Actinospica robiniae DSM 44927: one gene and its partner. The protein of the gene in region 2 interacts with the protein of the main gene of each other region in a pairwise test. Links are inferred from orthologs where the notes say so. Each region holds a gene or a part of one and is shown on either strand. Other genes may lie near its edges. The genes, in order: dnaE and ACTRO_RS04390.

Evidence for each region.
Region 1: the proteins of ACTRO_RS04390 (region 2) and dnaE interact in binary tests that used the Escherichia coli proteins (3 or more experiments, as listed by UniProt). The link is inferred for Actinospica robiniae DSM 44927 from one-to-one orthologs.

The regions. Positions count from the first base shown.
Region 1 is NZ_KI632511.1:6,941,508-6,949,332, reverse strand. The notes cover bases 1,906-6,033. They hold dnaE (DNA polymerase III subunit alpha), read right to left. Parts: upstream 5,697-6,033; coding sequence 2,106-5,696; downstream 1,906-2,105. Other genes in these bases: ACTRO_RS50510 (DUF6348 family protein), read right to left, coding at 5,786-6,033; ACTRO_RS29840 (maleylpyruvate isomerase family mycothiol-dependent enzyme), read right to left, coding at 1,906-2,003. Outside these bases: ACTRO_RS29850 (MFS transporter), read right to left, coding at 1-10; ACTRO_RS29845 (tyrosine-protein phosphatase), read left to right, coding at 239-1,129; more of ACTRO_RS29840, read right to left, coding at 1,215-1,905; more of ACTRO_RS50510, read right to left, coding at 6,034-6,274; ACTRO_RS50505 (DUF6348 family protein), read right to left, coding at 6,292-6,717; ACTRO_RS29820 (GNAT family N-acetyltransferase), read right to left, coding at 6,773-7,213; ACTRO_RS29815 (hypothetical protein), read right to left, coding at 7,276-7,825. UniProt on the Escherichia coli protein: DNA polymerase III is a complex, multichain enzyme responsible for most of the replicative synthesis in bacteria. This DNA polymerase also exhibits 3' to 5' exonuclease activity. The alpha chain is the DNA polymerase catalytic subunit.
Region 2 is NZ_KI632511.1:1,013,859-1,020,435, forward strand. The notes cover bases 1,920-4,799. They hold ACTRO_RS04390 (pyridoxal phosphate-dependent aminotransferase), read left to right. Parts: upstream 1,920-2,702; coding sequence 2,703-3,896; downstream 3,897-4,799. Other genes in these bases: ACTRO_RS04385 (DODA-type extradiol aromatic ring-opening family dioxygenase), read left to right, coding at 1,920-2,622; ACTRO_RS04395 (asparaginase), read right to left, coding at 3,934-4,799. Also shown: ACTRO_RS04370 (3'-5' exonuclease), read right to left, coding at 1-413; ACTRO_RS04375 (class I SAM-dependent methyltransferase), read right to left, coding at 568-1,221; ACTRO_RS04380 (RNA-binding S4 domain-containing protein), read left to right, coding at 1,324-1,710; more of ACTRO_RS04385, read left to right, coding at 1,864-1,919; more of ACTRO_RS04395, read right to left, coding at 4,800-4,947; ACTRO_RS04400 (RpiB/LacA/LacB family sugar-phosphate isomerase), read left to right, coding at 5,016-5,468; ACTRO_RS04405 (MATE family efflux transporter), read right to left, coding at 5,478-6,577. UniProt on the Escherichia coli protein: Shows aminotransferase activity with methionine and histidine as substrates, and to a lesser extent also with phenylalanine.

The DNA of each region.
Region 1 (7,825 bases), 5.9 Mb from region 2 along the record:
TGGAGGTCACGGACGACACGGTAAAGAATGGTACAGCTACTTGAACCTTACGTACCCCCAGTATTCAGCGGGCGGGATGGGAGCCGGCCCTGCCGCGCGGAATTCGAACCGGCGTCGCGAGCCCGCCTGGGAGCCGGGCCGCCGCGCGGAGTTCGAACCGGCGCGCTAGCTCGTCCGGGCCTCCGGATCGGCCCTCGTCGACCAACCTCCGTTAACCCGTCTGGGTTAGCGTGGCCGAATGAGCAGCGTCGAGGAACACGACCAGTCCGCCATCACCCTCTCCGCCCATGCCTCCACGCCCGTGCACCCGCCCGCGCCCGTGAACCTGCCCCCCGCCACATCGGACTCGGGCGCGTCCAGCCCGGCATATTCGCTGCTCAAAGCCGATGCGCCAGCGAAGGCGGCCGCGTCCTTCGACGTCGGCCTGCCCGCCGCGTACCTCGACGAGGTCGGCCTCGAGCGCGTGCTGAACATCGCCGGCGTGCACAACGCCCGCGACCTCGGCGGCCTGTCCGGCACGCTAGGCACAGTGCGTCGCGGCCGCGTGCTGCGCTCCGCCGCCCTCGACAAGCTGACGCCCGCTGGCGCCCGGACGCTCGCCGACCTCGGCCTCCGCACCATCTTCGACCTGCGCACGCAAGAGGAGCGCGACGAAGCTCCGAGCCGGCTGTCCCACGCCGAACTCACCGCGGTCGACCTGGTCGTCCTCGACTACCTCGGCACACTCGACGATCTGCCCGGCGGCCAGATGGAGATGTACCTGCACATCGTCGAGCGCAGCGCGACCGGGATCGTCGACCTGCTCGAGCAACTCGGCCGACCGAACGCGGCGCCCGCGCTGGTGCACTGCACCGCGGGCAAGGACCGGACCGGACTGACCATCGCCCTGCTGCTCGACCTGCTCGGCGTGCCGCGCACCGCGATCGTCGCCGACTACGTCGCGAGCAACAACGGCCTGCTCGGCCGCATCCGGACGAACGTCTCGGCCGGGCTGCTGGAGGACACGCTCGCCGCACTGGATGAGCGCTACGGCTCGCCGCGCGGGTACCTCGAGGCGCACGGACTGACCGAAGCGACAGTCGCGGCGTTGCGGGCCGAACTGCTTGAGGCGACGGTCGCAGCAAGCTGAGCTGACGCGCGCCGAACGCTCCGCCGCAGGCCGAAGCACTTGGACCCGCGTTCACTTTCACCTTCGAACTTCGACCTTCGACTGGCTACTGCGTCGCCTCCTTTCGCAGGGCCTTGAGCTGCGCCACCGCCCGATCGTCGCCCTCGATCTGCACCGCGGCGTCGTCCGTCCTGACCCAGAGCCACAGCAGCACCTCGGCGGGAGAGCCGGAGACCGTCACCGCAGCGGGCTCGGCCGACGCCGCAGTCGCCGCGGCCGCGGCCTCGCCGGGCGCGCTGTGGGCGACGTCGACCCCTGTCTCCGACGTGGTCAGCGTCCAGGTGCTGCCGCCCGCGCTCACGGCGAGCGGGCGCGGGTCGGGCTCGCGGAGGGCGGAGCCGTACTCCTCGGGGTACTTCCGGCTGAAGAAGCCGACGAACAGCGTCAGGAACTCGTCGATCCCGTCCAGCGCGATGTCCTCGTCGATCGGCGCGAGCTCGATCCCGGCCACCTGCTCCGCGTCGACGCGGTGGATGACCGACTCGTGCGCCATCCGGCGGATCCAGAAGCCGACCGTCTGGTCCGGGTCGTGCCAGGTGGCCGCCGCATCCGCCGGATCGTGGGCGTCGAAGGCGGCGGTGAGCGCGGCGAACTCCTCGTCGAGGGCTGCGACCGGATCAGGGTCGATACCCTCCGGCGGCCAGTTCTCCGGGAACGCGCCCAGCCGGATGCACTCGACCTTGTGCAGGTACGTCTGGGCGACGTGGTGGGCGAGCTGATCCGCCGTCCAATCGGGACAGCACGGCACCTTCGCCGAACGCTCGGCACTGGCGATCGCCGCGCGCAGCAGCTGGAACTCGTGGTTCAGATCGGCTCGAAGGCGTGTGGTCTCCATACATCGAGTCAATCACCCGCTACCGACAAAATCGGACAGGTCAGGCCGTGCCGCCCGTCGTAGCCGCACGTCGGACAGGCGCCGCCGCCCGCCGGCCGCGCGTCACGCGGCCATGACCCCCGGGCCGAACAGGGCCTTGACCTCGGAGTAGAAGCCGTTGCCCGCGTCCACCCGGTAGGCCGGCAGCGCGTACTTCGCCGTCGTGTCGCTGCCGACGACGTTCAGCTGCACCCGCTGGCCGCCCGGGTAGGTCTCCAGGATCCGCTTGAGCTCGGCCACGGACTGGGCGTTGACCCGCCGCTCGCGCAGCGTGAGCAGCACCGGCATGTCGGAGCCGACGGTGGAGATGTCCAGCGGGGCGAGCTCCTTGCCCATCACCGACTTGACCCCGTCGCGCTCCTTGAGGTTGCCGAGCACCGAGACCGCGGCGTCCGGACGCAGCTCGTCCATGTACAGCTGGTAGGCCTGCGGGAAGAAGAGCACGTCGATACTCGCGTCGAGGTCCTCGACCACCACGGCCGCCCACGTCTCGCCACGCTGGTTGACCTTGCGGTCGACCTTCGTGATCAGGCCGGCGATACGCACCGGACCCTCGGTCCGCTCGTTCTCCAGCAGATCCGGGATGGACAGATCGCGGTTGCGGGCCAGCAGCGGCTCCGCGCCGCCGAGCGGGTGGTCGGAGACGTAGAGGCCGAGCATCTCCCGCTCGTAGCTGAGCAGGACCTTCTTGCTCCACTCCGGCGCGTCCTGCGCGATCGCGGCGCCGCCGAAGGAGCCGGCGTCGGGCTCGTCCGCGCCGAGCTCGCCGAACAGCGAGTCCTGGCCGAAGGCCTCGGCCTTCTTCAGGCTGATCACCGAGTCGACCGCGGATTCGTGCACTTCGATCAGGGCGCGCCGGGGGTGGCCGAGCGAGTCGTACCCGCCGGACTTGATCAGCGACTCGACCGCGCGCTTGTTGCACACGACCAGCTCGACCTTGTCCAGGAAGTCGCCGAACGAGGTGTACGTGCCCTTCGACTTGCGCGCCCGGATGATCGCGTCCACCACGTTCTCGCCGACGTTGCGCACGGCGCCGAGGCCGAAGCGGATGTCGGCGCCGACCGGGGTGAACTGGTGGGCCGAGTCGTTCACGTCCGGCGGCAGCACCCGGATGCCCATGCGCCGGCATTCGGCCAGGTAGACGGCCGACTTGTCCTTGTCGCCACCGGTCGAGGTGAGCAGCGCGGCCATGAACTCGACCGGGTAGTTGGCCTTCAGGTACGCGGTCCAGAACGAGACGATGCCGTAGCCGGCGGTGTGCGACTTGTTGAATCCGTACCCGGAGAAGGGCACGAGCACGTCCCAGACGGACTGGATCGCCTCCTTCGAGTAGCCGTTGTCCGCCATGCCGGCGGAGAAGCGCTCGAACTCGGCGTCCAGGATCTCCTTCTTCTTCTTGCCCATCGCCCGGCGCAGCAGGTCGGCGCCGCCCAGCGAGTAGCCGGCCAGGTTCCGCGCGATCGCCATGACCTGCTCCTGGTAGACCACCAGGCCGTAGGTCTCCCCCAGGATCGGCTCGAGCACCTCGGCCAGCTCCGGGTGGATCGGGGTGGCCTCCTGCCGGCCGTTCTTGCGCTCGGCGTAGTTGATGTGCGAGTTCGCTTCCATCGGGCCCGGCCGGTAGAGCGCGAGCACGGCCGCGATGTCGCCGAACTTGGTCACGCCCATCGACTTGAGCAGGTTGCGCATGCCCGAGTTGTCGAGCTGGAACACCCCGAGCGTGTCGCCGCGGGACATCAGCTCGAAGGTCTTGTCGTCCTGCAGCTCCAGCGTCTCGAGGTCGATCTCGACCCCGTGGTTCACCTTGATCAGCGCGATCGCGTCGGAGATGACCTTGAGGTTGCGCAGCCCCAGGAAGTCCATCTTCAGCAGGCCCATGGCCTCGCAGCTCGGGTATTCGAACCCGGTGATGACCGCGCCGTCCTTCTCCCGCTGGTGCAGCGGGACGGCGTTGGTCAGCGGCTGCGAGCCGATGATGACGGCGCACGCGTGCACGCCGAAGTTGCGCATCATGCCCTCGACGCCGCGTGCGGTGTCGATGACCTTCTTCACGTCCGGGTCCGCGTCGTAGAGCGAGCGGATCTCGCCGGCTTCCTTGTACCGGTCGTGCTTCTCGTCGAAGATGCCGTAGATCGGGATGTCCTTGGCCATCACCGGCGGCGGCAGCGCCTTGGTGATCTTCTCGCCGAGGGCGAAGGGGTAGCCCAGGATCCGGGACGCGTCCTTGATCGCCTGCTTGGTCTTGATCCGGCCGAAGGTGTTGACCTGCGCCACGCACTCGGCGCCGTACTTGTCGGTGACGTAGCGCAGCATCTCGTCGCGCCGGTCGTCCGCGAAGTCGAGGTCGATGTCGGGGGGCGAGATGCGCTCGGGGTTCAGGAACCGCTCGAACAGCAGCGCGTGCTCGATCGGGTCGAGCTCGGTGATGCGCAGGCAGTAGGCGACCATCGAGCCGGTGGCCGAGCCTCGGCCCGGGCCGAGCGCGATGCCGGTGCGCTTGGCGTACTGGCAGATGTCACCGACGATGAGGAAGTACGCGCTGAAGTCCATCCGCTCCATCAGCGCGAGCTCGAGCTCGATCCGGTCCGCGTACTCCTGGCTCAGCTCCGGCCCGAACCGGCGGTGCGCTCCGGCGTAGACCTCCTTGCGCAGCCAGGACGCCTGGGTCTCGCCCTCGGGCACCGGGAACTGCGGCATCCAGGACTTGTTCTCGGCGAAGACCTCGTCGTACGCGTCCGGGGCTACCATCTCGGCGATCAGCAGCGAGCTGTCGCAGGCGCCGGGCACGGAGTCGAACAGCCGGCGCATGTCCTCGGCCGGCTTGATGTAGTAGCCGGTGCCGTTGAAGCGGAAGCGGGTGGGGTCGTCGAGGTTGCGGCCGACGCCGATGGCCAGCATCGCGTCGTGCGCGGGGGCCTGGTCCTCGGTGATGTAGTGCGAGTCGTTGGTGGCCAGCGGCGGGATCCCGAGCTTGCGGCCGATCTCGAGCAGGCCGTCGCGCACCTGGCGCTCGATGCCGAGGTCGTGGTCCATCAGCTCGAGGAAGTAGTGGTCCTTGCCGAAGATGTCCTGGTAGGCCGAGGCCGCCTTGACCGCCTCGTCGAACTGGCCGAGCCGCAGCCGGGTCTGCACCTCGCCGGAGGGGCAGCCGGTGGTGGCGACGATGCCCTCGGCGTGCTGCGAGATCAGCTCGCGGTCCATCCGCGGGGCCTTGTAGAAGCCCTCGAACGAGGCGATGGAGGAGATCTTGAACAGGTTGCGCAGCCCGGTCGCGTTGACCGACTGCATGGTGATGTGGGTGTAGGCGCCCCGCCCGGAGACGTCCTTGCCGCCCTCTTCCTCGTCGTCCCCGCCCGCAGACGGCCGCAGGTGCGCCGGACCGCCCCAGAACACCGGCTTCTTGGTGAACCGCGACTCCGGCGCGACGTACGCCTCGATGCCGATGATGGGCTTGATATCGGCACCCGAGGCCCGGGCGTCCTTGGCCGTCTTCCACAGGTCGTAGGCGCCGAACATGTTGCCGTGGTCGGACATCCCGACCGCGGGCATGCCCAGCCGCGCCGCCTCCGCGACCAGCGGCTTCATCTTGGCCGCACCGTCCAGCTTGGAATACTCGGTGTGGACGTGCAGGTGGACGAAGGAGTCGGAAGACACGGTCGGGGAGCTCCGTTCTTACGTGGCTGACGCGGGCCGACTCCACCTTAGTGCTTCCAGAGATGGGCTGAGCCCGGGCCCCGCCGGGCTCAGCCGACCCGTAGCCGCGGGTCCCGGTCGCCGAGCACCTGCGCCGCCGGCCAGCGCTTCCGAAGCACTTCGGCGAGCAGGAAGTTGCCCACTCCCTCGGCGATCACCATCACGTCGGTGCTGACGCGCACGAGCCGGGTGCGCTCATCGTCGGAGAGTTGCTCGATGAGGTAGGGGGCGGGCAGCGCGAAGCCCGGATGTTCGCCGTCGAGGCACCCGCCGCACTGGCACGCTCCGGCGCAGGCGTCGTCGTGCTGATGACCAGGCCCGTGGCCGGCTACCTCGCCCGCGGCCGGCTCATCGAGATCGAGCCGCACGTTCGGGAACACCGGCTCGGTTCGGCCGGGCGGCAGTGGAATGAGCAGTGCGTAGTAACGCACGGCGGTGAACGCCTTCGGCACCGGCAGGTTCAGCGGGGCCATCGCGGCGGAGGCGGCCTCGTGCCGCTCGCCGTTGACGCGGATCTCGCACTCCATCGATTCGGGCATGCCGCCGTAGAAGACTTTCACCCCGTTGAAGAACGGCGCACGCCACGCTCGTGATCCGGCCCCGTGTGGCCGGCGAAACGCTCGCGCCGGTCGAGCAGTTCGAGCAGGCAGACCCCTGCGGTCTGCACCCAGTTGTCCGCGGCGCGCCGCTCTTCTCCGGCCATCGCCGCGACGCAGTCCAGGAAGTGCGGCACCTCCGGCTGCACGCTCACGTCCGGCAGCGCGGCGAGGTCGTAGTGGCGTCCGCCGCCATGCCGGGGCGGCACGACCGCCACCGCCCACCCCTGCGGGCTGATCAGCGAGTTGCCCCTGAGCTCCGCGCCCCGGGTGACGCCCGGCACGTACGCTTCCAGGCTCGCCTTGACCAGCGCGAGGAACTCGAGGTCCGCCAGCCGCTCCGGCGGCGGCTCGGCGGGGCGTTTGGCACGGCGTATCAAGGGCATGCCGCGGATCTTAGCCGAGCCGAACTTCGGCCCACCGCCGGTTTTCCGGACTTGCTCAGATCAACCGCTTGAACATGTGCACGTCCTCCGCGCCGCCGGGAATGCCCAGCGTGCGGCCGGTTTCGACGTAGTCGTGCCGCTGGTAGAACTCGGGCGCCTGGAAGGTGAAAGACGACACGCAGACGCGGTCGCAGCCGCGTCGGCGGGCCTCCTGCTCGGCGGCGAGCAGGATCTTGCTGCCCCAGCCGTCCTTGCGGTGCCCCTCGCGGACCCACAGCATGCTGATGCCGCACAGCCCGGCCCAGTACCACGCGGTCAGGCCGCCGACGATCTGCCCCGCACCGTCGACGACCTTCACCGAGAAGTGCCCCTGATCCTCCTTGCTGGTGCCGGTCGCGGCGAAGTTGTACTCGTCCAGTCCGGCATCCAGCACGGCGGAGAGTTCGGGGTCCTGGTCGCCGGTGATCAGGTGCGGCGCGCTGTGATCAGTCGTCATGGCGCGAGTATGCCAGGACCGAGATCCGGAGGCTTCGGTCCACAGGCGCCGCCGACGGGGGATCAGCTGTGCGTGTTCACCGCCGCGACCGGCGGTAACCGCTGATCCGACGATGAGGCGGGCGCCAGCCGGGTGATCGCGGTCGGCATCTCCCCGACCGTGAACACGTGGACCGAACCGTCGATCCTGACGGCCGCGAACGAGGCCACGGAGGGGACGTCGTCGGGCATGGCGATCGCATGCTCGCCGGGCAAGAGCCGCTCGTCGAAGACGACCGCGTGCGCACTTCGGGGCTCCGGTGGCTGGAAGGACGTGCCCCACCAGGCCTCGACGGTGACGTGAGCGGCCGCGACGAGGGTGACCAGCACGGAACGTCGAGGGCTGTCGTAGACGACTGACGTGCCCGCCGACGCGTCGGCCGCGACAGCCTCGGCGGCGGCCACCCCGTCGACCTGGGCCGCGATCAGTCCGGGCATGCCGGCAAGCCCCTGGACGAAGGTCACTGCGGGGTTCGCCTTCGCCACCTCCTCACGGAGGAACTGCTTCGTATCGACGGGGACCATGCCGCCGAAGACGAGGATGTCGAGGTCCGCGGCGTCGTAATCGGTCAAG
Region 2 (6,577 bases):
GCGCAGCAGTCGCCGAGGGTGTGGTGGGCCAGCGGCAGGTGACGGTTCGCCAGCTGCCAGGTGCACAGGCCGCCGGTGAACGCGCTCGTCTCGATGCCCGACCAGGTGAAGTGGGCGTTGAGGAAACGGCCGTCGAACTGGGTCAGGCGGTGGGCGACCGGGACGCGGCCGGCGAAGAGGCTGTAGAGGTGGCGGGCGAGGGAGGCGAAACTGGGCGCCGCCTGCACCATCGCCGTGTCGATCCCGTGCACACGGGTCGGGCCGACGTCCCCGCCGCGCGGGCGCAGCAGGGTGTCCCATGTGCCGGTGATCTCGCCGTCCAGGTCCACGTGCACGACCGCGATCTCGACGATCGAGTCCTCGTGCAGCCGGAAGCCGGTGGTTTCGATGTCGAAGACGGCGTATCCGTTCAACGAGCCGCTCCCCGCCTTCTGATCCGCGTCGATCCGGGCTCGATGCTGTCCGGGTTCGTGGCTCGTAGTGTACGGGCGGCGCCGCGCACCGACACCTCGCCGCGCCGCGCCGCCGATCCGGACGTCGCGCCTGAACCTCGCGCCTGAGACAGGGTCAGGCCGGGCGCGGGTAGAGCACGTCATAGCCGATGAACTCGAACATGCTGCCGCCCGGCTCGAGCGGCACGGGCTCGGCGACGCGCCGGTGCGCCCCGACGAACAGGTCGAGCTCTTCGGGGCTGCGGAAGACCTCTGCGAATCCTTCGCGCTCGAACCAGGATGCGACGGCCGGGACCATGGCGGGGTCGGCGCGGCGGCCGCGGGTCCAGACGACCGTGCCGCCGCGCGCGCACAGCCCGGCGCTGGTGCGCACGGTGCGCTCGATGTCGGCCGGGACGATGTTGCCGAAGATCCCGCACAGCAGCACCAGGTGCGCGGGGGCGAGGTCGAGGTAGTGGTCGGTCAGCGCGGCGTCGCCGGTGACGACTTCGACGCCGTCGAGCCCGGCCTTCGCGGCCAGCTCGCGCGCGGCCTCGGTGTTGCCCGGGTCGAGCTCGACCAGGCGGGCCCGGACGTCGCGGCCGCGCGGATGCTCGGCGAGCACGGGGATCAGGTCCCTGCCTTGGCCGGCGCAGGCACTCACCGCGCGCAGCGGCCCGGGCGGGGCCTCGTCGAGCGCGGTGCGGATGCACGCCTGTATCGTCTCGAGCCGCACGACGAACGGGGATTCGGGGTTGTCGTACCGGTCGTGCCAGTTCTTCCAGTCCATGACGGGATCGTAGGGCGCGGATCTCGCCGGGCCGCAGCCATTTATTCGGCCGCGATTTATTCGGCTGCGTGACGGGGCGGCGGATCGGGTAACGTCGCGGGCATGGTCGAGAACGACGCGGCGTCCGGGAACGTGCGCCTGGACGCGTGGATCTGGTCGGTGCGCCTGGCCAAGACCCGCTCCCAGGCCGCGGACGCCTGCAAGGGCGGGCACGTGCGCGTGAACGGGGACAAGGTCAAGCCGGCGCAGGCGGTCAAGATCGGCGACCAGGTGCGGGTGCGCCGCTCGGACGGCTGGGAGCGCACCGTCACCGTCACGAAGCTGATCTCCAAGCGGGTCGGTCCGCCGGCCGCGGCCGAGTGCTACACCGACGAGAGCCCCCCGCCCCCGCCGCGCGAGTTCGCCGGGCCGACCGCGGTGCGCGAGCGCGGAGCCGGACGCCCGACCAAACGCGAGCGGCGCGAGGTGGACCGGCTGCGCCACCGCTGAGGCCGCCGAGCGTCGATCACCGCCGGCCGTCGACAATCGCCCCAGGGCGGCGCGCGCGCCCGGACCCGGTCGGCTAACGTCGTGGGCATGAGCGAAGCCGCGCCGCACGCCACCGTCGTCCCGCCGGTCCCGCAGGTGCCCGCCTCGGGCCGGATGCCGGCGCTCTACCTGAGCCACGGGGCGCCGCCGCTGGCCGACGACCCGGTGTGGCCGGGGCAGCTGGCGGCCTGGTCGGCGGCGCTGCCGCGGCCGAGCGCGATCCTGATGGTCTCCGCGCACTGGGAGGACGCGCCGCTCGCGCTCGGCGCGGTGCGCACGATGCCGCTGGTCTACGACTTCTGGGGTTTCCCGCGGCACTACTACGAGGTCGGCTACCCGGCGCCGGGCGCGCCCGGGCTGGCCGAGCAGGTCCGGGCGCTGCTGCGCACTGCGGGCCAGCCGGTGCAGGACGTGGCGGACCGGGGCCTTGACCACGGCGCGTACGTGCCGCTGGTGGAGATGTATCCGCACGCCGACGTCCCGGTGCTGCAGATCTCGCTGCCGAGCTTGGACCCGGTGGCGCTGTTCGAGGTGGGCCGCCGGCTCGCGCCGCTGCGCGACGAGGGCGTGCTGATCGTCGGCAGCGGTTTCTTCACCCACAACCTCGCCGCCCTGACTCGGGACGGGTCCGTGGCGGCGGCGATGGCCGAGTTCGACGCGTGGGGCCGGGAGGAGCTGGACGCCGGCCGGATCGACGCCCTGCTCGACTTCGCCCACCGCGCCCCGGCCGCCCACGCCGCGCATCCGCGCACCGAGCACTTCGCGCCGCTGTTCGTCACGCTCGGCGCCGGGGAGGCGGACCTGGGCAGCCAGCGCAGCGTGATCGACGGGTTCTGGATGGGCCTGGCCAAGCGCTCGATCCAGCTGGGCTGAGCGCGCGCCGCGGCCTCGCAGCCGGGCGCTAGGGTGGCAGCGACCCGACCTGACCGTGCGCCGAGGGAGCCTTGAAGACCGTGACCGCCGACCGACCGCTGCTCAACCGCCGTCTCGCCGAGTTCGGCACGACCATCTTCGCGGAGATGTCGCAGCTGGCCACGGAGACCGGCGCGATCAACCTGGGCCAGGGCTTCCCGGACACCGACGGTCCCGCGCCCGTGCTCGAGGCGGCCCGGCGCGCGATCGCAGAGGGCCGCGGCAACCAGTACCCGCCGGGCGCGGGCGTGCCGGAGCTGCGCCGCGCGGTGGCCGCGCACCGCGAGCGCCGCTATGGGCTGCGCTACGACCCGGACCGCGAGGTGCTGGTGACGGCGGGGGCAACCGAGGCGATCGCGGCGGCGCTGCTCGCGCTGCTCGAGCCCGGCGACGAGGTGATCGCGCTCGAGCCGTACTACGACTCGTACGCGGCGTGCATCGCGATGGCCGGGGCCCGGCGGGTGCCGGTGACGCTGCGCCCGGACGGGGACCGGTTCGTGCTCGACCTCGACGAGCTGCGCGGCGCGGTCACCGACCGGACCCGGCTGATCCTGCTCAACACCCCGCACAACCCCACCGGCACCGTCCTGCCGCACGAGCAGCTCGCCGCGATCGCGGCGCTGTGCGTGGAGCGGGACCTGCTGGTGGTGACCGACGAGGTCTACGAGCACCTGGTGTTCGACGGGCTCGCGCACCGGAGCCTGGCCGAGCTGCCGGGGATGCGCGAGCGTACGGTGGCGATCTCCTCGGCGGGCAAGACCTTCTCGGTGACCGGCTGGAAGGTCGGGTGGGTGTGCGCGAGCCCGGAGCTGACGACGGCAGTGCGCACGGCCAAGCAGTTCCTCACCTACGTCGCCTCCGGCCCGTTCCAGTACGCCGTGGCCGAGGCGCTCGCGCTGCCGGACGCGCACTTCGACGCCCTCGCCGCGGACCTGCAGGCCAAGCGGGACCTGCTCTCGGGCGCGCTGCGCGACGCCGGGTTCGGGGTGATGCGCTCGCAGGGGACGTACTTCGTGACCGCGGACATCCGGCCGCTCGGGCTTCCCGGCCCGGAGGGCGTGGACGGCGAGGCGTTCTGCCGGGCGCTGCCGCACCGCGCGGGCGTGGTGGCGATCCCGAGCCAGGTCTTCTACGACCACCGCGGCGCCGGCGCCCCGTATGTGCGCTTCGCGTTCTGCAAGCGGCCCGAAGTGCTGGCCGAAGCCGCCTCCCGGCTCAAGGCACTCGCCCGCTGAACCAGGCCGCCACGGCCCCGGCCCGGCCGCAGCCGGCTTATCCGTGCTCGTCGAACGCGGCGCGCACCCGCGCGTCGTCGGCTCCGGCGGCCAGCAGGGTGCGCAGCAGGATCCTGGCTTTGTACGGGCCGAGCCGGCCGCCGTTGATCAGGCCCCTGCGCTGCAGGTCGGTCTCGGCGCCGGGCGCGCCGTAGGTGTTGCGCAGCACGGGCCCGGCGCCGGTGCGGGAGGTGAGCACCACCGGGATGCGCGCGGCCAGCTCGCCGAGCGCGGGCGCGGTGCGCCCGGGCACGTGCCCGACCCCGAATCCGGCCACGACCAGGCCCGCGACGTGCGGGGCGAACCCCGCCAGGGACGTATCGTCGTCCTCGTCGAGCACGAAGGTGTGCACGGGCACGCGCGTGGCGGCGAAGGCGCCGGCGGACGGCGCGGGCAGCGGGGCTCGGCGCGGCGGGCGCGTGAGGATGCGCACCCGGTCCTCCTCCAGGTGCCCGACCGGGCCGGTCTCGGGCGAGCGGAACGTGGCGGTGGAGGTGGCGTGCGTCTTGCGGACGTAGCGGGCCGGGTGCAGCTCGTCGTCGAAGGCGACGAGCACGCCGAGGCCGCGCGCCTGCGGGGCGGCGGCGGTGCGCACGGCCGCGAGCAGGTTCGCCGGGCCGTCGGCGCCGGCGAGGGTGGGGTTGCGCATCGCGCCGGTGAACACCAGCGGCTCCTCGTGCGCCCAGAGCAGGTCGGCGAGGAACGCGGTCTCCTCCAGCGTGTCCGTGCCCTGCGTCACCGCGACCCCGGCCGCCCCCTCGCGCACCGCCTGCCCGGCGCGCTCGACGAGGTCGGCGATCTGAGCGAAGGTCAGGTCGGCGCTCGGGTGGCGGGTGACATCCTCGATCCGCAGCCGCGTGCCGCCCTCGGTGAGCAGCGCGTCGAACCCGGGCACCGTAGCGGCCAGGTCCGCACCGCTCAGGCGCGCCACCACCGTGCCGCCGGGCCCGGAGGTGGTCCCGGCCATGGCGATGGTGCCGCCGAGGGTGTAGAGCACGACCTCATCAGGCATCGCAGGCCCCTTCCGTATCCGAGTGTTTCCACCCTAGCGCGGCGGGCCCGGGGGTTTAGGATCACCGTATGCGCATCTCCGTGGCCGCCGACACCCGCGACGGCATCGCCCCGCTCCTGCCGGCCGCGCTGACGCGGCTCGGCCACCAGGTCACGGCGCACGGCGCGCTCTCCGGGACGCGGGCCGCGCACGACGCGGCGTGCGTGTGGTCCGCGTGCGCGCGCGAGGCCGCGCGGGATGTGGCCGAGGGCCGCGCGGATCAGGCCGTGGTGGCCTGCTGGACCGGAACCGGCGCCTCGATCGCGGCGAACAAGGTCCCCGGGGTGCGCGCGGCGCTGTGTACGGACGCGACCACCGCCGCCGGCGCGCGCCGCTGGAACGACGCGAACGTGCTGGCTCTGAGCCTGCGCCTGCTGTCCGAGCCGGTGCTCGAGGAGATCCTCGAAGCCTGGTTCGCCGCGGCGCCGAGCACCGAGCCCGAGGACGTCGCGGCCCTCGCGCTGCTCGAGCAGGCTCCCTGAGCCCGGGCCCTAACCCTCCCCGGACGCCCCGACGCGCAGCCACCGGGTGCCGCGGGCCCGGACCCACAGGAACGCCAGGCGCACGAGCGTGAACAGCCCGATCGCGCCCCACAGCCCGGTCAGCCCCCACCCGGCGCCGAGCACGAGCGCGAGCGCGCCGAGGAAGACCGCGGTGCACGCCAGCGACGCCCAGGCGAGGTAGGTCGCGTCGCCGGCGCCGATGAGCACGCCGTCGAGGACGAACACGACACCGGCGACCGGCTGGAACGCCGCGGCGAGCACGAGCGCGGGGATCAGGGCGTGGCGCACCGCCGGATCGCCCGTGAACGCGCCGGCGAGCACGGGGCTCAGGGCGAGCAGCCCGATCCCGGTGACGGCGCCGAAGCCCAGGCCCCATCGGTTCATCCGCGCGACCACGGCCCGCACCTGCCCGGTGCGCCCGGCCCCGAGCTCGTGGCCGACCAGCGCCTGGGCGGCGATGGCGAGGGCGTCGAGGGCGAGCGCGAGGGTGGACCAGAGGTTCGCGGCGATGGTGTGCGCCGCGAGCGCGACCGTGCCGAGCGACCCGGCCGCCCACACCCCGGCCAGCAGGTAGACGCGCAGCCCGACCGTGCGGGTGAGCAGCGCGGCGTTCGCCGACAGGGACGCGCGCAGCGCCCCGAGCTCCGGGCGCAGCGGGAGCTGCTCGGCGCGCGCGGCCCGGCGGGCGGTGCGCACGTAGGCGAGCGCCATGCCGCTCTGCACGAGCGCGGTCCCGGCCGCGGACCCGGCGATGCCCCACCCGACGGGGTAGACCAGCAGCCAGTTCAACGCCGTGTTCGCCACCGCGGCCACGCCCGCGACGATCAGCGGGGTGCGCATGTCGTGCAGGCCGCGCAGCAGCCCGGTCGCGGCGAGCACCAGCAGCATCCCGGGTAGTCCGGCGGAGCTGATGCGCAGGTAGGTCTCGGCGTAGGGGGCGGCCTGGTCGGTCGCCCCGAGCAGGCGCACGATGGGTCCGGCGGCCAGCGCCCCGATCACCCCGAGCACGGCGCCGAGCCCGGCCGCCAGGTACATCCCGTCGATCCCGCGCGCCAGCGCCTCGCGCCGCCGCCCGGCTCCCATCAGCC